2 linked regions of the Labrys monachus genome follow. The protein of the gene in region 2 interacts with the protein of the main gene of each other region in a pairwise test. Links are inferred from orthologs where the notes say so. Each region holds a gene or a part of one and is shown on either strand. Other genes may lie near its edges. The genes, in order: J3R73_RS12985 and dnaA.

What was found.
Region 1: the proteins of dnaA (region 2) and J3R73_RS12985 interact in binary tests that used the Escherichia coli proteins (3 or more experiments, as listed by UniProt). The link is inferred for Labrys monachus from one-to-one orthologs.

The regions. Positions count from the first base shown.
Region 1 is NZ_JAUSVK010000001.1:2,865,213-2,875,222, forward strand. What follows is about bases 5,086-7,998. They hold J3R73_RS12985 (replicative DNA helicase), read right to left. Parts: upstream 7,334-7,998; coding sequence 5,837-7,333; downstream 5,086-5,836. Other genes in these bases: alr (alanine racemase), read right to left, coding at 5,086-5,738; rplI (50S ribosomal protein L9), read right to left, coding at 7,474-7,998. In the rest of the region: J3R73_RS12955 (polyhydroxyalkanoic acid system family protein), read left to right, coding at 1-193; J3R73_RS12960 (sugar-binding protein), read left to right, coding at 609-1,511; J3R73_RS12965 (sugar ABC transporter ATP-binding protein), read left to right, coding at 1,670-3,175; J3R73_RS12970 (ABC transporter permease), read left to right, coding at 3,187-4,197; J3R73_RS12975 (VOC family protein), read right to left, coding at 4,219-4,605; more of alr, read right to left, coding at 4,602-5,085; more of rplI, read right to left, coding at 7,999-8,046; J3R73_RS12995 (DUF2232 domain-containing protein), read right to left, coding at 8,069-9,043; rpsR (30S ribosomal protein S18), read right to left, coding at 9,165-9,404; rpsF (30S ribosomal protein S6), read right to left, coding at 9,407-9,883. UniProt on the Escherichia coli protein: The main replicative DNA helicase, it participates in initiation and elongation during chromosome replication. Travels ahead of the DNA replisome, separating dsDNA into templates for DNA synthesis.
Region 2 is NZ_JAUSVK010000001.1:5,891,725-5,901,645, forward strand. The notes cover bases 5,333-8,156. They hold dnaA (chromosomal replication initiator protein DnaA), read right to left. Parts: upstream 7,578-8,156; coding sequence 6,087-7,577; downstream 5,333-6,086. Other genes in these bases: xylB (xylulokinase), read right to left, coding at 5,333-6,010; J3R73_RS26945 (rhodanese-like domain-containing protein), read right to left, coding at 7,658-8,104. In the rest of the region: J3R73_RS26920 (efflux RND transporter periplasmic adaptor subunit), read left to right, coding at 1-358; J3R73_RS26925 (efflux RND transporter permease subunit), read left to right, coding at 377-3,580; olsA (lyso-ornithine lipid O-acyltransferase), read left to right, coding at 3,683-4,495; more of xylB, read right to left, coding at 4,556-5,332; rpsT (30S ribosomal protein S20), read right to left, coding at 9,081-9,347; J3R73_RS26955 (enoyl-CoA hydratase), read right to left, coding at 9,587-9,921. UniProt on the Escherichia coli protein: Plays an essential in the initiation and regulation of chromosomal replication. Binds in an ATP-dependent fashion to the origin of replication (oriC) to initiate formation of the DNA replication initiation complex once per cell cycle.

The sequences.
Region 1 (10,010 bases), 3.0 Mb from region 2 along the record:
CGACGAGAACTGGACCGGCGACCGGCTCGATTTCCGCATCATGGCGCTGAGGCAGACGGTATCCGGCAGCATCGAGGTGGCGGAGACGGTGGTGACGGTCAGCGTGGTCCTGCCGCTCTTCCTGTCGGTGCTCGCCGAAAAAGCCAAGGCGCTGATCCAGAAGAGCGGGCAGCTGATGCTGGAAAAGAAATGAAGGCGGCCGGCGAGGGCGAATCATTCCTTTCCGTTCGGGCATAATGCCCGCTATGTTTCGGGCACCGGAGGTCGCAGTCCGGCTTTCCCGCAACGCCCGATCGAGGGTGCGAGGGTGATTTCTACCTGTGGTTACAGGGGCGGGTGGTTGCGTCCCGATTTGTCCGACAATTCTTGTAAATCGTCCGGGGCATGCTAATAGTGGCGGCGTGCCACCCTGGAGGGGGCGCTGCCGAAGCGAACGAGCCGGCCATGCAGGGAGGGAGCCACAGGCGTGTCGCAAGCGCTGGAGAAGTGACCGGAATCCCCCCAGCCGCGGGCTGGCAGCGGTATCCGAAGAACCAAAAAGCATCAGGGAGAATCAGAAAATGAAGAAATACGTTCTGGCCGGCGCCGTGGGTGCGCTGCTCGCCACCATGACATTCAGTGCGCAGGCTGCCGACAAGAAGACCCTCGTATTCGTTGCCAACGGCGCTTCGGACTTCTGGAAAGCCGCCGAAGCCGGCGTCAAGAAGGCGCAGGAAGAACTTCCGAACTACGATCTCCAGTTCAAATATCCCGAGCAGTCGGCAGCCGCCATCCAGGAACGTCTGATGGACGATCTCGTCTCGGCGGGCGCGGCCGGCATCATGGTGAGCGCTGTCGATCCGAAGACCGAGACCGATGCGCTCGACCGCGTCGGTTCCCACACGCTGCTCCTGACGACGGACAGCGATGCCCCGAAGAGCAAGCGCGCCGCCTATATCGGATCCAGCAACGTGCTGGCCGGCAACCAGGTCGGCGAACTCCTGAAGAAGGCGCTGCCCAACGGCGGCAAGTGCATGGCCTATGTCGGCCTGCCCGGAGCGGACAATGCGCGCGAGCGCATCCAGGGCATCAAGGACGTCATCAAGGGCACGAAGATCGAGATCGTCGACGTCAGGGCGGACGACATCGACCAGTCGCGTGCCAAGCGCAACGTCGAGGACACGCTGACCGCCAATCCGGACGTGGATTGCATGCTCGGCATCTACTCCTACAACATCCCGCAGATCTACCAGGCGCTGAAGGAAGCGGGCGCTCTCGGCAAGATCACCGTCACCGGCTTCGATGACGATCCGATCACGCTGGGCGGCATCAAGGAAGGCACGATCGTCGGCACCGTCGTGCAGCAGCCCTATGAGTGGGGCTACCAGGGCATGAAGCTCATGGCCAAGATCCTGGAAGGCGACAAGTCCGCCATTCCCGCGGACAAGCTGATCATCATTCCGACCAAGGTCGTGGACAAGACGACCGTCGACGCCTACGCGGCCCAGCTCAAGAAGCTGCAGGGCAAGTAACCGGTGTTTCGGCGCCGAGGCCGGGACCGGCCTCGGCGTCTTTAATCGGCTCGACCGTTTTCGGCGGTCGAGCGCCGCGGCTTCGCCGATGTCGCGGCGGCGTCGCCCTCCCGGCTGCCGGCTTCGGCCGTCCAGCCCCTTCCGCATAGGGATCCAGAATGGCGGAACCGTTTCTTGAACTGATCGGGATCGGCAAGAGCTATCCCGGCGTGCAGGCCCTCGCCGGGGTCAGCCTTTCGGTCTCGCCCGGCGAAGTCGTCGGACTGATCGGCGAAAACGGGGCGGGCAAATCGACGCTGATGAAGATCCTCGGCGGCGTCGTCACCCCGAGCGCCGGCGTCATCCGCCTGGACGGTCAGGACCGCCCGTCGCTGACGGTCAACGCGGCGATTGCCGCCGGCATCGCCTTCGTCCACCAGGAACTGAACCTGTTCGACAATCTCGACGTGGCGTCCAACGTGTTCATCGGCCGCGAGCCGCGTATCGGAGGCCCCCTGAATCTGATCGACCATCGCAAGCTGCGCGCCGATGTGGAGCCGCTGCTCCGGCGCGTCGGCTGCGACTTCAAGCCGGAGACGCCGGTGGCGGAACTGTCGATCGCCCAGCGCCAGCAGCTCGAGATCGCCAAGGCGCTTTCCCTCGGCGCCCGCGTCGTCATCATGGACGAGCCGACCTCGAGCCTCACCATCTCCGAGACGAACCGCCTGCTCGACATCATCCGCGATCTCAAGGCAAGCGGCGTGGCGGTGATCTTCATCTCCCACCGCCTCAACGAGGTCCAGCAATGCGTCGACCGCGTCGTCGTGCTGCGCGACGGGCGTCTGGTCGGCACGCTCGACCGGGCTGCCGTCAACCATGATTCCATGATCCGCCTGATGATCGGCCGCGACCTGCGCGAGCTCTACACGCCGCCGGCGACCGCCCCGGGCGAGAGCATCCTCGATATCGTCGACCTGCAGACCTCGACCTATCCGGAGCGCAAGGTGAACCTGTCGCTTCGCCGCGGCGAGATCCTGGGCCTCGCGGGTCTCATCGGCGCCGGCCGCACCGAGCTCGCCCGCGCGCTGTTCGGCATCGAGCGGCCGGTCGGCGGGCAGATGCGGCTCGCCGGCGAGCCCATCGTCAATGCCAGTCCGCGCGACGCCATCCGGCGCGGCATCTTCCTCGTGCCGGAGGACAGGAAACAGTCGGGCCTGATCCTCGAACAGAGCATCACCACCAATATTTCCCTGCCCGACCTGATGTCCTACGCCACCTTCGCGCTGGTCGGCACCGGCCGGGAACGGAAGAATGCCGAGATCCAGCGCAAGGCGCTGAACATCAAGACGAAGGACGTGGCGACGATCGTCGGCACGCTTTCCGGCGGCAACCAGCAGAAGGTCGTCCTCGCCAAATGGCTCTCGATGCAGCCGAGGGTGATGATCTTCGACGAGCCGACCCGCGGCGTCGACGTCGGCGCCAAGACGGAGATCTACACGCTGATGCGCAGCCTGGCCGACCATGGCGTCGGCATCCTGATGATCTCCAGCGATCTCGAGGAAGTCATCGGCGTCAGCGACCGGATGGCGGTGATGCACGAAGGTTCCATCGCCGGCATTCTCCAGCGCGACCGCTTCAGCGAGGAGACCATCATGCAGCTCGCCGTCGGCCACAGCGTTCACTGAGAAAGCCCGCCATGCTCAAGAAAGACCTCAGCCTGCTCGTGCTGATCCTGGTAATCGGCTGCGCAACCGCCTTCCTCAATCCCCGCTTCATTTCCCCGATCAACCTTTCGAACACGGCCAATTTGATCGGGCTGTTCGGACTCTATGCGATCGGCGCCGGCTTCGTGATCATCACGGGCGGCATCGACCTGTCGGTCGGCTCGCTGTTCGCGCTGCTCGGCGTCGTCTTCGTCGATCTTCTCACCACCTACCAGATGAACTGGATCGTCGCGGTGCTGCTGATGGTGGTCGCGGGGATGGTCATCGGCGGCATCCACGCCTTCCTGATCCTCAAGATGCGGCTGCAGCCGTTCATCGTGACGCTGTGCGGCCTGCTGCTCTATCGCGGCATCGCGCGCTGGTACACCGACGACGGCACCGCCGGCTTCGAGTTCGGCCAGAGCTTTCCCTCGCTCGAATGGCTCACCACCGGCCGCACCTATGGCGTGCCGCATAGCTTCGTGGTCTTCATCCTCATCGCGATCGTGATGGGCATCGTGCTGCACTGGTCCGTCTACGGGCGCTATCTGTGCGCCGTCGGCAAGAACGAGGAGGCGGCCCGCTATTCCGGTATCCATACGGGAGCGGTGATCGCGGCGGCCTATGTCATCGCCAGCGGCCTGGCGGGGCTCTCCTCGGTCTATTTCGCGATGTATACCCGCTCGATATCGCCGGCTTCCCATGGCAATTTCTACGAGCTCTACGGCATTGCGGCCGCGGTGCTCGGCGGCTGCTCGCTGCGCGGCGGCGAAGGATCGGTCTTCGGCATCGTGCTCGGTGCCATCCTGCTCCAGATCCTGCAGAATCTCGTCAACCTCCTGGGCATTCCGAGTTCGCTGAACTTTGCGGTGATGGGCGCGGTGATCCTCGTGGGCGTGCTGGCGGACCAGCAGTTCGTGAACTACCGGCAATGGCTGAGCGGCCGCCGCCGCGACGCCGCGCTTGCCCGCAACGCGCCGCCGAAGGACGCCGGCGCCAGTTGACGGCGGCAGGCCGAGGCCGGCTTATGCCGGTCCGTGGCAGACCGCTTCGATATTGTTGCCGTCGGGATCGAGGACGAAGGCGCCGTAATAATCGGGATGGTAATGCGCCCTGATCCCCGGCGCGCCATTGTCCCTCGCCCCCGCGGCCATCGCCGCCGCATGGAAGGCATAGACCTCGCCCCGGTTGCGGGCCTCGAAGGCGACATGCACCGGGCCGCCGGCGGAGCCGCCGGTCCCGATCCAGAATTGCGGCTTGCCTTCGGGGCCATATCCGGCGTGCCGGCTGCCGCCGGTCATCGCCGCGGTCACTTCCTTGCAGACCGCGTAGCCGAGCGGCGCGAGTGCCGCGTCGTAGAACGCCCGCGAGGCATCGAAGTCGCGAACGGCAAGGCCGATATGGTCGATCATCGGGATTCTCCGCCGGGGGGGACGATGCGGTGATAGCGCGAACCGAGGCTGGTGAGAATTTCGTAGCACACCGTGCCGGACCTGCGCGCCACCTCGTCGATCGGCAGGTGCGGCCCCGCCAGCTCGATCCAGTCGCCGCGCGCGATCGTTCCCTCGGGCAGGGCGGAAATGTCGATCGTCGTCAGGTCCATCGAGATGCGGCCGGCGATGGGACAATAGCGCCCGCCCGCATAGGCGAGGGCGCTGTCGTAATCGTCGGAGGAGGAGCCGGCGCGCAGATAGCCGTCAGCATAGCCGACGCCGACGATCGCCAGCCTGGCCGGCGAGCGGCTCACCCAGGTGGCGCCGTAGCCGACGCTCTCCCCGGGCTGGACGGCGCGCACGGCGATGACGCGCGCCTCGACCGTGACGACCGGGGCCATCGGATTGGGCTTGTCCGGCGTCGGGTTGCCGCCATAGAGCGCAATGCCGGGACGGGTGAGGTCGAAGCCGAGGTCATCGGGCAGGAAGAGGCCGGAGGAATTGCACAGCGAGGCGGGAACGCCGGGAAACAGGCCGCGGACGGCATGGAAGGCGGCGATCTGCCGTCCGTTGAGGGGGTGCGCAGGCGTATCGGCGCAGGCCAGGTGGCTGATGAGCAGGCAGGGTTCGAACAGGCTGCCCTCGGCGAGCAGGGCTTCGGCCGCCTCCAGCCGCAGGCCGAGGCGCGCCATGCCGGTATCCACATGCAGCGCCGCGCCGCCGCGCCAGCCCGAGGCGGCGCAGAAGGCGGACCATTCGCGTATCTCGTCGAGCGAGCCGAGCACCGGTCGCAGGTCGTGCGCGGCGTAGACGTCGCCGGCGCCGGGCAGCAGGCCGTTGAGCACGTAGATCGAGGCCCGCGCATCCAGCCCGCGCGCTTTGACGGCCTCCGCCAGCTGGGCCGTGAAGAAGGTGCGGCACCCCGCTTCGGCGAGGGCGGGGACGGCATTCTCGATGCCGATGCCGTAGGCGTTCGCCTTGACCACGGCGCCGCATTCGGCGCGGGGCGCGCGCGCGCCGCACGATCGCCAATTGGCGACGAGCGCCGCGGTGTCGATGGTCAGGCGGCCATAGGCGCGGGAGCCGGCTTCGGCTGGTTCGGGAGAGCTCATGGCGACCATCGGGATCCCTTGGGAGCGCGGACATCCGGTCCGCTCATGTCTGCGACGGCGATGCTTCCAGGGCGGACCGGTGTTCGCACGCCCGGATGCTACATCTGCGCGGGAAGATGGTCGGCCCGCGCGAGATTGCCGAAGCGCGTCACGTCGGCGTCGAACTGCACCTTGACCGTACCGGTCGGCCCGTGGCGCTGCTTGCCGATGATCACCTCGGCGACGCCGGCCAGGCTCTCCATTTCCGCCTGCCACTTGAAGAACTCCTCGGTGCCCTCCTTGGGCATGCGGTTCTTCACGTAATATTCCTCGCGGAACACGAACATCACCACGTCGGCGTCCTGTTCGATCGAGCCGGATTCGCGCAGGTCCGACAATTGCGGCCGCTTGTCGTCGCGGCTTTCGACCTGGCGGGACAGCTGGGAGAGGCCGATGATCGGCACGTTCAGTTCCTTCGCCAGGGCCTTGAGGCCGGTGGTGATCTCGGTGATCTCCTGCACGCGGTTCTCGTTGCCCTTCTTGCCCGAGCCGGTCAGGAGCTGGATATAGTCGACGACGATGAGGTCGAGGCCGCGCTGGCGCTTCAGGCGCCGGGCGCGCGCCGTCAGCTGGGCGATGGCCAGGCCGCCTGTATCGTCGATGTAGAGCGGCACAGACTGCATGTCCTGGCTGGCCGTCACCAGACGGCTGAACTCCTCTTCCATGAGGTCGCCGCGCCGGATCTTGTAGGAAGGCACGTTCGCCTGCTCGGCGATGACGCGGGTCGCCAGCTGCTCGGCCGACATTTCCAGCGAGAAGAAGCCGACCGATCCGCCGTCCAGCGTCTTGGGCGTGCCGTCCGGCTGGATCTCGAAGCGGTAGTTCTTGGCGACGTTGAAGGCGATGTTGGTGGCGAGCGAGGTCTTGCCCATGCCGGGGCGGCCGGCCAGGATGATGAGGTCGGACGGCTGGAGGCCGCCCATGACGCGGTCGAGGTCGTCCAGGCCGGTCGCCAGGCCGGAAAGGTGGCCGTCGCGCTGATAGGCGGCCGACGCCATGTCGATGGCGTCCTTCAGCGCATCGGAAAAGCGCGCAAAGCCGCCGTCGTAGCGGCCGCTTTCGGCCAGCGAGAACAGGCGCCGCTCGGCCTCCTCGATCTGCTCGCCGGGAGGCATGTCGACGGGCGCGTCATAGGCGACGTTGACCACCTCCTCGCCGATCTGGATCAGCGAGCGGCGGATCGCGAGGTCGTAGATCGTCTGGCCGTAATCGGCGGCATTGATGATCGTCGTCGCCTCGGTGGCGAGGCGGGTGAGATATTGCGAGATCGTCAGCCCGCCGATGTCCTGATCGGGACCCATGAAGGTCTTGAGGGTGATCGGCGTCGCGATCTTGCCGCCGCGGACGAGGCTGGAAGTGATCTCGTAGACCTTGCGATGCAGCGGGTCGAAGAAATGGTCGGGGAGCAGGAAGTCGGAGACGCGATAGAATGCCTCGTTGTTGACGAGAACGGCGCCCAGCAACGCCTGTTCGGCTTCGACATTATGCGGCGCCTGCCGATAGGCCGGGGCCTGGGCGGTGTCGAGCTTGTGGACGGTGGCTTCGTTCTGGGGCATGCGACTCGGCTGCTGTTGGGCGGACAGTGTAGCACGGGTCGCAGGCGGGAAGGGGCGGTGCGGTTCCATCCACACTGATCCACAGGCTGCCGGCCGGGCAGTCGAGGCTGCCCGGCCGGTCGGCTCGCGAAAAGCGCGGATCAGACGTCGGGCTGCTCGCCCGTGCCGGGGACGCCGGGGATCTCGACGTCTTCCGGATTCTCGTATTCGTCTTCCTCGTCGCGGGGAACGGTGACGTCCTCGCCGCGGGCCTGGCGCTCGGCTTCCTCGGGGGAACGGGCGATGTTGGCGGTGATGAAGACCTCCACTTCCGGATGGAGGTGGACGGCGACCTTGTGCACGCCGATCGTCTTGATCGGCGTGTTGAGCACGATCTGGGAACGGGAGACGGTGAAGCCCCCGGCCGTGGCGGCGTCGGAAAGATCGCGTGCGCTCACCGAACCGTAGAGCTGGCCCGATTCGCCGGCCTGCCGGATCAGCGTCACGGTCTGGCCGTTGAGCTTGACCGCAACGGCCTCGGCTTCCTTGCGCTGTTCGAGGTTGCGGGCCTCGAGCTGCACGCGCTCGTTCTCGAAGCGCTCCTTGTTCGCCTTGGTGGCGCGCAGGGCCTTGTTGTTCGGCAGGAGGAAGTTGCGGGCATAGCCGTCCTTCACCCTGACGGTATCACCCATCTGGCCGAGCTTGGAGACGCGCTCGAGCAAAATCACTTCCATGGTCTTCTCCTTCGTTTCGAGGTCACTTTGGTCTTTGCGGGGATCGCGGCCAGCCACCCGGACCCGAGAGGCGCCGCAGATTGAAGATGAGATCGAGGACGCCGACGACGGCGAGCGCACCGAAGGCGAACCAGCTCATGACGAAGCAGAGCAGATAGACGATCGCGAGCAGCATCGGCCGCGTCGCCCTGCCGCGCGTCACGAAATGCACGACGGCGAAGCCCTGCACCGAGAAGGCCCCGATCATCGCCGCGAGCAGCAATTGCCCGGCGAGGCCGTAGATGTCCGGAAGCATCGAGACGATACCTCCGCCCGCCAGCAGCGCGAGGGCCCACCACGGCAGGCGCAAGGCGGCGACGTCGGGCCAGGGGCGGGGGAGCCGCCCCGATATGCGTGCGATGCGGGCCGAAAGCCACAGGCCGCAGAGGCTGCCGATGGTGGCCGAGATGGCCGACAGCGGCAGCGCGACATAGCTGAGCAGCCGCAGGAATGCCGTGGCATCCTCGACGTCGGGAATGACGAGGGGGTGCTCCTTCGGAATCCCGAACAGGACATGCGCGGACTCGGTGAGGGTCTGCTCCAGGCGGCTCACGATATCGGCATAGGAGGTGCTGAACGAGATCGCCGCGATGAGAACGATCGCCGCACTGAGGACGGCGGCGACGACGACGAGCGTGCCGAGGGGAATCCGCCCGCGCCCTTCATCGGCGGTCCGCCTGTCGGCGATCGCCAGATAGGCAAGACCCCAGGCCGGAAGCGCGATGGTCACGCCGAAGGACAGGCCGTCGGATATGTCGAGGACGACCGCGAGCAGCACCATGGCCGAAACCGCGGCGACGAGGCCGGCACGATAGCCCCAGCCCAGCGTGACAAGCGTGATCGGGAGGGCCGCGAAAATCATGAGGACGACACCCATGACCGAGCCGCCCAGCGGGGCGAGCATGAGAGCGGCGGCCGCAAGGCCCGCGCCGAGTCCGATGGGCGTTTCGCGTGTCATCGTCGAGCTGTCCCGCTGTCGCGGTTAGAGGCCCTGAGGGAGCCCCAGCCATGGCCGGAACACCGGCTGACTGTCGTTGAGGAAGGAGGCGAGGCGCCGGAGCGCCCCGCCGATGGTCGGGTCAGCCGATCACGTAGGGCAGGAGGCCCAGGAAGCGCGAGCGCTTGATGGCCTGGGCCAGCTCGCGCTGCTTCTTGGCCGAAACGGCCGTGATGCGGGAAGGAACGATCTTGCCGCGCTCGGAAATGTAGCGCTGCAGCAGCTTCACGTCCTTGTAGTCGATCTTCGGCGCGTTGGGGCCCGAGAACGGGCAGGTCTTGCGGCGGCGGAAGAACGGACGGCGTCCTGGTGCGGTTGCCATGATTATTCTTCTCCTCCGTCCTCGACACCCTCGCGGGGCGTTTCGAAGCGATCGCGGCGCGGGGCGCGGTCACGGTCGCCGCCGAAGCGGCCCGGTCCACCGCGGCCACCGCCGCCGAAGCCGAAGCCACGGTCGTCGTCGCGGCGGTCGTCGCGGTCGCTCTTGCGCAGCATCGCCGACTGACCTTCTTCCAGCTCTTCGACCGCGAGGGTCAGGAAGCGGATGACGTCTTCGGAGATCGACATCTGCCGCTCGACTTCCGCGATCGCGGCGTGCGGCGCGGTGATGTTGAGCAGCGTGAAGTGCGCCTTGCGGTTCTTCTTGATACGGTACTGGAGCGATTTGACGCCCCAATATTCAGTCTTGCCGACCGAGCCGCCATTGGCTTCGATGACACCCTTGAACTGGGCGGTCAAAGCTTCGACCTGTTGAGAGGTCACATCTTGGCGAGCCAGGAAGACATGCTCGTAATTGGGCATGATAGGGCCTGTCCTCGTTACGTTTCATCGCCCGGCGCGAAGCCCCTCGTGACCCTGCAGGCCGTCGAGGAATGTCCCAGAGAGCGGAGACACGGGATGACGAGGTATCAACCTCTGCCGCGGGAGA
Region 2 (9,921 bases):
CATCGATCCCGCCACCGGCACCATCCTGGTCAAGGCCGACATCCCCAACGAGCGCAACCTGCTGTGGGGCGGCGCCTTCGTGAAGGTCGAGGTCGTCTTTCCCGGCACCGCGCCGCAGGTCGTGGTCCCCAGCGCCGCGGTCCAGATCGGGCAGAACGGCAGCTATGTCTTCGTCGTCGAGGATGCCGTCGCCCATCTGCGCCCGGTGACGGTCGCCCGCGTCGCAGGGGCGGATGCGGTGCTGTCGGACGGCGTCGCGGATGGCGAGCAGGTGGCGAGCGAGGGCATGCTGCGCCTCGTCGACGGCGCTCCCGTCTCGGCCAAGGCCGCGACGGATACCGCCGCCGTCAAAAGCTGAGCCGGGGCGGAGACAAGCATGCTGTCCGAGATCTGCATCCGACGCCCGGTCATGACCATCCTGCTGATGGTCTCCTTCGTCGCCGCCGGCTGGTTCGGCTACCGGCAATTGCCGGTGGCCGCCGTGCCGCGCGTCGACCACCCGACGATCCAGGTCAGCGCCTCGCTGCCCGGCGCCAGCCCCGAAACCATGGCCTCGTCCGTCGCCGCCATCCTGGAGAAGCAATTTTCGGCGATCTCCGACGTCACACAGATGTCCTCGACCTCGACGCTCGGCCAGACGGCGATCGTGCTGCAGTTCGATCTCGACCGCAGCATCGACGGCGCCGCGCTCGACGTCCAGTCGGCGATCGCGACCGCGCAGCGCAACCTGCCCGCCGACATGGCGACGCCGCCGAGCTTCCGGAAGGTCAATCCGGCCGACCAGCCCGTATTGTTCCTGGCCCTCACCTCCGACCAGGCGCGGATGTCCGACATCGACCGCTTCGCCCAGTCGGACATCGTGCCGCAATTGTCCACCCTGCCCGGTATCGCGCAGGTCAACATCTACGGCAGCCAGCAATATGCGGTGCGCATCGAGGCCGATCTCGACCAGCTCACCGCACGCAACCTCACCCTGGCCGACCTGCAAGGCGCGGTCGCCTCGGCCAATTCGAACACCCCGGTCGGCTCCACCCATGCCGACGGCCGCAACATCATCCTCGAGGCGACCGGCCCGATCCGCCGCGCCGCAGGCTATATGCCGGTCGTCGTGGCCTCGCGCAGCGGGGCGCCGGTGCTCCTGCAGGATGTCGCCGAGGCCGTCGACAGCGTCGAGAACAACCAGACGGCGAGCTGGCGCGACGACAAGCGCGGCATCGTTCTGGCCATCCAGCGCCAGCCCGACGCCAACACGGTGGCCGTGGTCGATTCGATCAAGGCCGTGCTGCCGAAGATCCGGCAGGCGATGCCGGCCGGCGTGACGCTAGACGTGATGATCGACCGCTCCGTCTCGATCCGCCATGCGGTCGAGGACGTCGAGTTCACGCTCGGCCTGTCGATCGTCCTCGTCGTCATCGTCATCTATTTCTTCCTGCGCAGCGCCCGCGCCACCCTCATCCCGGCCATCGCCCTGCCGATCTCGCTGATCGGCACCTTCGCCGGCATGCATGTGCTGGGACTGTCGATCGACAACATCTCGCTGCTGGCGCTGACGCTGTGCGTCGGCTTCGTGGTCGACGACGCCATCGTGATGCTGGAGAACATCGTCCGGCATGTCGAACTCGGGCAGAAGCCCTTCGCCGCCGCCCTGATCGGCTCCCGCGAGGTCGGTTTTACCATCCTGTCGATGACGATGTCGCTGATCGCGGTGTTCATCCCCGTGATCTTCATGGGCGGCATCATCGGGCGCATGTTCTCCGAATTCGGCTATGTGATCGGCCTCGCCATCCTCATCTCCTGCGTCGTGTCGCTGACGCTCACGCCGATGCTGTGCGCGCGCCTGATCAAGCCGCATGAGCAGGGCCGGAAGGAGCCGCTGCTGCTGCGGCTTTTCGAGGCGGGCTTCGCGCGGCTCGCCAGGGGCTACGCCACCACGGTGCGGGCCGCGGTCGAGGCGCCGGTGCTCATGCTCGGGCTCACGGCCGCGACCTTCGTGCTCACCGCCATCCTCTTCGTCGACATTCCCAAAGGCTTCTTCCCGCAGGAGGATGCCGGCCTCGTCAGCGGCTCGACGGTCGGCCCGGACGACGTCTCCTTCGACGCCATGGCGGTCCGGCAGCAGGCCGTCGTCGAGGAATTGCGCAAGGACCCCGACGTCGGCTCGGTGATATCCACCGTGGGCGGCGGCGGTGCCGGACAGATCAGCGCCGGGCGGCTGTTCATCCAGCTCCGGGACAAACCGGCCCGCACGCAGCCGATCGGCGCCGTGATGGCGCGGCTGGAGCGGGCAGCGGCGCGGGTGCCGGGGATCAGCACCTATTTCCAGGCGGTGCAGTCGATCAACATCGGCGCCACGCGCTCGCGCAGCCAGTACCAATATGCGCTGATGTCGGCCGATATCGATGAACTGCGCCTCTACGCCCAGAAGATCGAGGAGCGGATGCGGGCGATGCCGCAGGTCACCGGCGTCAATTCGGACCTGCAGATCAACGCGCGCAACGCCGTCGTCCATATCGACCGCAACAACGCCGCCAAGCTCGGCGTCACCGTCGACCAGATCCGCGCGGGGCTCTACGCCGCCTATGGCACCAGCCAGATTTCGACGATCTATGCGCCGGAGAACACCTACCAGGTCATCCTCGAAGCGGGCGGCGACTACAGCTCGCCCGAGGCCCTCCTGCGCAAACTCACCATCCGCTCCAGCAGCGGCGCCCACATCCCGCTCGACAGCGTGGCGCGTATCGAGGAGGTGCCGGCCGCCGTGTCGCTGTCCCATATCGGGCAGCTGCCGTCGGTGACGATCTCCTTCAACCTGCGCCCCGGGGTGGCGCTGAGCCAGGCCGTCGCGGCGATCGAGAAGACGACGCGCGAGATCGACATGCCCAACACGATCAGCGCCAAGTTCCAGGGCACGGCGCAGCAATTCCAGGATTCGCTCTCGGGCATGCCGATGCTGCTCCTGGCGGCGGTGCTGGTCGTCTACATCCTGCTCGGCATCCTCTATGAGAGCTTCATCCATCCGCTGACGATCCTGTCGGGGCTGCCGACGGCGGGCATCGGCGCCCTGCTGACGCTGGAGATCTTCGGCATGGACCTGTCGATCATCGCCATGATCGGCCTGATCATGCTGATCGGCATCGTCAAGAAGAACGCCATCATGATGGTGGATTTCGCCATCGAGCGGCGTTCGGCCGGCGCGTCCGCCCGCGACGCCATCGTCGAGGCGGCGGTGCTGCGCTTCCGGCCGATCATGATGACCACGCTGGCGGCCATCCTCGGCGCGCTGCCGATCGCCCTCGGCCAGGGCGCCGGCGCCGAACTGCGCCAGCCGCTCGGCGTGGCGGTGGTCGGCGGTCTCCTGGTCTCGCAATTGCTGACGCTCTACATCACGCCGGTCGTCTATGTGGCGCTGGACCGGGTGTCGGGCTGGTTCGTCCGGCGGGAGGCGGCCGATCCCTCCCGCGCGGTCGACGTCCTGCCGGAGCCGGAGCAGCATGGGACGCAGCCGAGGGCCGGCGGCGGCGAACCGCTTCCCGGCGCCGCAGGGAAGGGCAAGGACCCGGTGGCGGCGGCGGCCGAATAACCGGCAGGCGAGGAGGAGAAACGGCATTGGTCGCGGCGCCTGTTTCCCCTATAGGGGAACCGGGGTTCGAAGCGGGGAGCAATCCGTGGCACGAGGGGCGAGATGGGCGAAGCGAGGCGCGGGCGGCCGGGCGGGCCTTCGCTGATGCGGCTCAAATCCATCTGCCGCATCGCCGCGGTCGCGGCGCTCGCTTTGCCGCTCATCCCGCTGCAATGGCTCGCCGTGCGGGCGGACTGGCCGCTGGCCCGGCGCCTGCCGGTGTTCTTCCATCGCTGCGTCCTCGCCATCATCGGCGTGAAGCTCACGGTCCGTGGCGCCGAGGACCGGCGTCGCCCGCTGCTCATCGTCGCCAATCACGTCTCCTGGCTCGACATCGTCGTGCTCGGGGCCTGCGCGCCGCTGTCCTTCATCGCCAAGAGCGAGGTGGCGGGGTGGCCGGTGATCGGCCTGTTCGCCCGGCTGCAGCGCTCCATCTTCATCGAGCGCGAGCGCCGCCACAAGACGGGCGCTGCGAATGCCGCCATCGGCGCGCGCCTGAGATCGGGCGACGCCATGGTGCTGTTCGGCGAGGGCACGACCGGTGACGGCATCCATGTCCTGCCCTTCCGCTCGGCCCTGCTCGGCGCGGCGCGCGAGGCGCTGGGCGGCGAGGAGGCGCCCGCCTTCGTGCAGCCGCTGGCGCTGCGCTATGTCCGGCGCGGCGGCCTGCCGATCGGCCGCAGCGGCATGAGCGAGATCGCCTGGATCGGCGATACCGATCTCGGCCCCCATCTCCTCGGCATCCTCGCCGGCGCGCCGATCGACGTGGTGGTGCAGTGGGGCGAGGCGCTGCCCTACCGGCCGGGCACCGACCGCAAGGCGCTGGCGAGGGAACTGGAGGCGACCGTGCGCCGGCTGGCGCTGAGCTGCCTGTAGATCGAGGTCCGCACGCCTCGGGTGCGCGTGCGGGAAGAGGCGGACAGGATGTCCGCGCTCCTATCGCGCCGCTTTCGTCGCCTGGTAGAGGCGGCGGAAGGCGGCGATCCGTTCCGCATAGGCGGCCGTCAGGTCCGGGCGCGGCTCGGCGACGTCGAGCACGGGCGGCGCCGGCGCGAGCGTGCGGATGTCGGCCCCGCAGGCCGCGGCCCTTGCCAGCCGTGCCGCACCGAAGGCCGGTCCCTTCTCGCCGCCACGGTAGCGCTTGAGCGGCCTTCCGAGCACATCGGCGATGATCTGGACCCAGAGGGCGCTGCGTGCGCCGCCGCCGATCACCGCGACGTCCTGGAGCTGCGTGCCCGCCTCGGCCAGGCAATCGGCGGCGTCCGCCAGGGAATAGGCGACCCCTTCCAGCACGGAGCGGGCGAGATCGCTCCTGCCGGTCGCGCCCGTCATGCCCGAGAAGACGCCGCTGGCAGCGGCATCGTTGTGCGGCGTGCGCTCGCCGGCGAGATAGGGCAGGAACGTCACCGCCCCCGGCCCGGGGGGCTGCGCCGCCACCTCGGCCAGCAGCGTCTCGATCGGCGTGCCGACCAGGGCGGCGAGCCAGGCGAGGCAGGAGGCTCCGTTGAGCAGGGCCGCCATCTGGATCCAGCAGCCGGGCACGGCATGGCAGAAGGCGTGCAGGAATTTGTCGGGCAGCGGCCGATATTGCCTGCCCGGCGCGAAGAACTGGCTCGACGTCCCCAGCGAGATGAAGGCACCGTCATCGATGGCGCCGATGCCGACAGCGCCGGCCATGGCGTCGCCGGCCCCGCCGGCGACCGGAATGCCCGGCCGGAGGCCGAGGCGGGTCGCGGCCGAGACGGTCAGGGAGCCGGACACCGCCGTTCCCTCGACGAGGCGCGGCATCACCGAACGGCTGACGGCGGTGGCGGCGAGCGCGGCGTCCGACCAGTCGCGCGCGGCTTCGTCCAGCCACCAGCTGCCGGCCGCGTCCGACATGTCGGTGACATGCTCGCCCGTCAGCTGGAGGCGGACATAGTCCTTCGGCAGCAGCACCTTGCGCAGCGCCACCAGCGTCGCGGGCTCGTGGCGCGACAGCCACAGCAGCTGTGGCGCGGCGAAGCCGGGCGCGGCCGGCACGCCCAGCCGCCAGGCGAGATCAGGATGGATGCGGTTGAGCTCGGCGGCTTCGGCGGCGGCACGGCTGTCGTTCCACAGCGTGACGGGGCGCAGCGGCCGGTCGTCCGCGCCGAGGCATACCGCCCCGTGCATCTGGCCCGAGAGGCCGATGCCCTCGACCGCCGCCAGCACGGCGCCGTGGTCTTGCCGCCACGCCAGCAGCACGGCCTCGACAGCGCCGACCCAGTCCTGCGCGTCCTGTTCGGACAGTCCCGGCCCCGGCCTGGAAAGGACGAGGGGCCGCTCGCCTTCCGCCAGCACCTTCTCGTCGTCGTCGACGATGACCGCCTTGACGGCGGAGGTTCCGATATCGAGGCCGAGATAGGGCATCACGTCATCCGGAGTGGGAGGCACCTGCGCCCCTGCCCGTCACGGTCTCGCCGCGACGCAGGAACGAGGGATCGCCCTACTCGGACAGCAAACGGCGCAGGAGGTCAACCTCCTCCGCAAGGCCGGTATCGCGCCCCACCAGGCCTTCGATCTTGCGCACGGCGTGCAGCACCGTGGTGTGGTCGCGCCCGCCGAAGCGGCGGCCGATTTCCGGCAGCGAGCGCGGCGTGAGCGACTTGGCCAGATACATCGCGATCTGGCGCGGCTTGACCACCGTCGCCGTGCGCCGCAGCGAGAGGATGTCGGCCCGGCTGACATTGTAATGCTTGGCGACGATGCGCTGGATATCCTCGATCTTGACGCGGCGCGGCTCGCGGTTGCGGACGAGATCGCGGATGGCCGCCTCCGCCGTCTCCAGCGACATGCCGGAGCCGGACAGCGCGGAATGGGCGAGGAGACGGTTCACCGCGCCGTCGAGGTCGCGGCCGTTGGTCGAGACCTGATGGGCGACATAGGCCACGACATTGTCCGGCACGTCGAAATTGGCGTGATGCGCCCGCGCCGCCTCGATGCGCGATTTGAGGATCTTGATGCGCAGCTCTTCGTCCAGCGCGCCGATTTCGACCACCAGCCCGCCCGACAGGCGGGACCGCACGCGCTCGTCCAGGGTATCGAGATCGGCCGGCGGCCGGTCCGCCGCGACGACGACCTGCTTGCCGCCGTCGATGAGCGCGTTGAGCGTGTGGCAGAATTCCTGCTGGATCGACTTGCCGGCCAGGAATTGCAGGTCGTCGATGACGAGGAGGTCGATCGCCCGCAGCTTCTCCTTGAAGGCGATGGCGGTCTGCGCCTTCAGCGCCGCGACGAAGCCGTACATGAAGCGCTCGGCCGTGAGGTAGAGCGCCCGCTTGCCGACGCTCTCCGACAGATGGGCGATGGCCTGGATGAGATGGGATTTGCCCAGGCCCACGGCGGCATGGAGGAAGAGCGGATTGTAGGGCAGCGGCTCGCTGGCGCCGGCCCTGGCGACCTGCTGGGCGGCGGCATGGGCAAGAGCATTGGAACGCCCGACGAAATAGGCGTCGAACGACATGCGCCGGTCGAGCGGGGAGCCGGCGAGATCGTCCTCGCGGGACGTCACCTCGATGGCCCGCAGGAAGGGCGCGGGCTTGGCCGTCGCCGCCACCATCGGCTCGGCCGCCCTGGCGCCCGGCGCGTGGTCGCGGCCGGCGATCGGCCGCACCCCTGCCGTCCGGACGTTGAGGGCGATATGGGCGGTGCCCGGCAGCTCGGCGGCCAGCATGCCGAGGATCTTGTCGAGATAATGGGCCTGGATCCAGCTGCGCAGAAAACGCGTCGGCACCGAAAGATGGACGGTGTCGTCGATGACGACATCGAGCTCCAGCCGGGCGAACCAGCTGGAAAAGACGTCTTCGCCGTATTCGGCGCGCAGAAGGCGCTTCACGCGATCCCAGGCAGCCGGCGGATCGGCAGTGACCGACCCATTGGATATGTCGCTCGCGGTCGGTGCCGCGGCAGCGAGTGTCAGGCGTTCGCTCGGGTTCATGGGGCTATCGTCTGGCAAAGAGTTCATGACACGGCTCCGGCATCACGGCCGGAGCTGCAGCGGCAAAACCACGAATGGAATCAGGACTGGACCCAAGGCAGGCCGGCAGCTTTCCAGCCGTCCACCAGGCCGCGGTGGCGCTCGGCGTTCGCCGGGCCCTCGAAGCCCGCCGCGATGTTGCGGCTGCCGAGCCACCCCGCGGCGATCATGGCCTGGGTTGCGGCGAGACTGCGCGCGCCGGAGCGGCAGAGGAATACGATCGTATCATGCTGGCCGACCGAGCGGCGCGCCAGTTCTCGTTCCAGCTGCGCAACGAAGTCCGACGCGATCTCCATGGTGGGATAGCGCTGCCATTCAGCCAGGACGGCTTCCTTGCCGAGAGCGGAGAGATCCGGAACGCCGACAAAGGACCATTCCGCCTTGGTGCGGACATCAACGAGTTGGGACTTGGGTTCCCGGCCGAGAAGCTCATAGGCCTCGCTGGCTGAAACATCCCCCGCATAGTCATTCATCCACCCCGACGACATGATACTCCAGTTCCGTCTTTCAGACCTGATTTGATTTTTTCAAAAACACGCCGGCCCACCGGCATGACGCGCATGCAGCACACGCTTACAAAATGACAGTATAGAACTTCAACACGACGTTAACCACACCCATACCGCACCGATCTATACTCGAAAAGGCGTTCGCACACGCCTCCCCGACGTCCGAAAGGACGCTGGTCCACTCGCAATATCGGGAAGGAACATACACGTGACCCGTTCCGAGAAAAAACATAGCGAACCATGGCAGGCGCTTGCAACAGACAAATCTCACTGATTCGTTAACGGTGCCCCGGCGTTCCCGATTCGGACGAGGGGCTCGCCGCACCCCGAAGCTGCAACGCGTTGAGGAGTCGATGGAATCGTGGAGGCGGCAAAACAGTTCGAAAAAACTCGTTTCGGCTGCGTAAAGATTTCAGACGGCCACATTTTGTGGGGACTCTCCCGACCCCCGGCGGGAGGCAACAAGCCTTAGGTCGTAAACGACTGATCTAACATGCGAAATTTTGATCGGCACGGCCTCCTCGAACGCTATTTGAGCAAAAGCCTGAGTCAAGGGGAAAGATTAGCACCGGTTTCGTGCAGGGTATTTTCATACCTGTTACTTGAACGGCCCGGGAACGACATCCTCCGCGACCGGCGTGACTGATGGGAGACGGGGAAATAGGGCGCAGGCGCGCCGCTCATCCGGCGAAATGCGCGGATGCGGTCACATGAAACCGAGCCTTCCCGGGGGTAGCAGGCGGCGGGCCGATACGGCGGGCCGCCAGCGCCGCGCGCCGGCGCTGGCCATCGGCCGGCAAGGACCATACGGCCAAGCATCTCGCGCCGAACGATGAAGCGGCTCGCGGCAAAACAAAACCCGGCACGACGGCCGGGTTTCGGTATCTCTACGTAAGGTCAATAGAATCCGACCCGTCCGGACGTCAGCACACGCCGGCACGAAGCATCGACCCGCTCAGGCGCCGAGCTTCCTCACCGCCTGCGCCAGGCGCGAAACCTTGCGAGCAGCCGTGTTGTCCTGGACGACGCCCTTCTGGGCGGCGCGCATGATCTCGGGCTCGGCGGCCTTGAATGCAAGCGTCGCCTTGGCCTGATCGCCTGCGGCGATGGCCTCCTCGACATTGCGAATGAAGGTGCGCATGCGGGAGCGGCGCGCCTTGTTCACTGCGGTGCGCACTTCGATCTTGCGCGTAGCCTTCTTGGCCGACTTGGTATTGGCCATGGTTCCTGCCTGTTGAGCCGACCGTCTCCTGGCGATCAGACGATCCCCCGGAAGCCGTGCGTTGTGTGAAACGACAAAAAGCGGACGCCAATTGCGTCCGACATTGGAGGCGGCTCTTTACATGGGGCGAGGCCCGCCGTCAACGCCATCCTGCATCGAAGCGCCAAAAAGCGGACGCCGAAGCCCGCGCGCCCGCGGGCGAAGGGCCAAAAGCCCGCCCATCCCTATCTATCCGTGCCCTATCCGTGGCGGAAGGCCGGCGGCCGCTTCTCGAGGAAGGCGGCCATGCCTTCCTTTTGGTCGGCGCTGGCAAAGAGGGCATAGAAGGCCTGCCGCTCGTAGCGGATGCCTTCGGCCAGCGTCAGCTCATAGGCGCGGTCGACGCAATCCTTGGCGGCGAGCACCGCCGGCAGCGGCATGGCGGCGATCGCCTCGGCGGTCCGCATCGCCTCGGCCAGAAGGTCGGCCGCCGGCACCACGCGGGCGACCAGCCCGGCACGCTCCGCCTCGGCCGCATCCATCATGCGCCCGGTCAGCACCATCTCCATCGCCTTCGCCTTGCCGATGGCCCGCA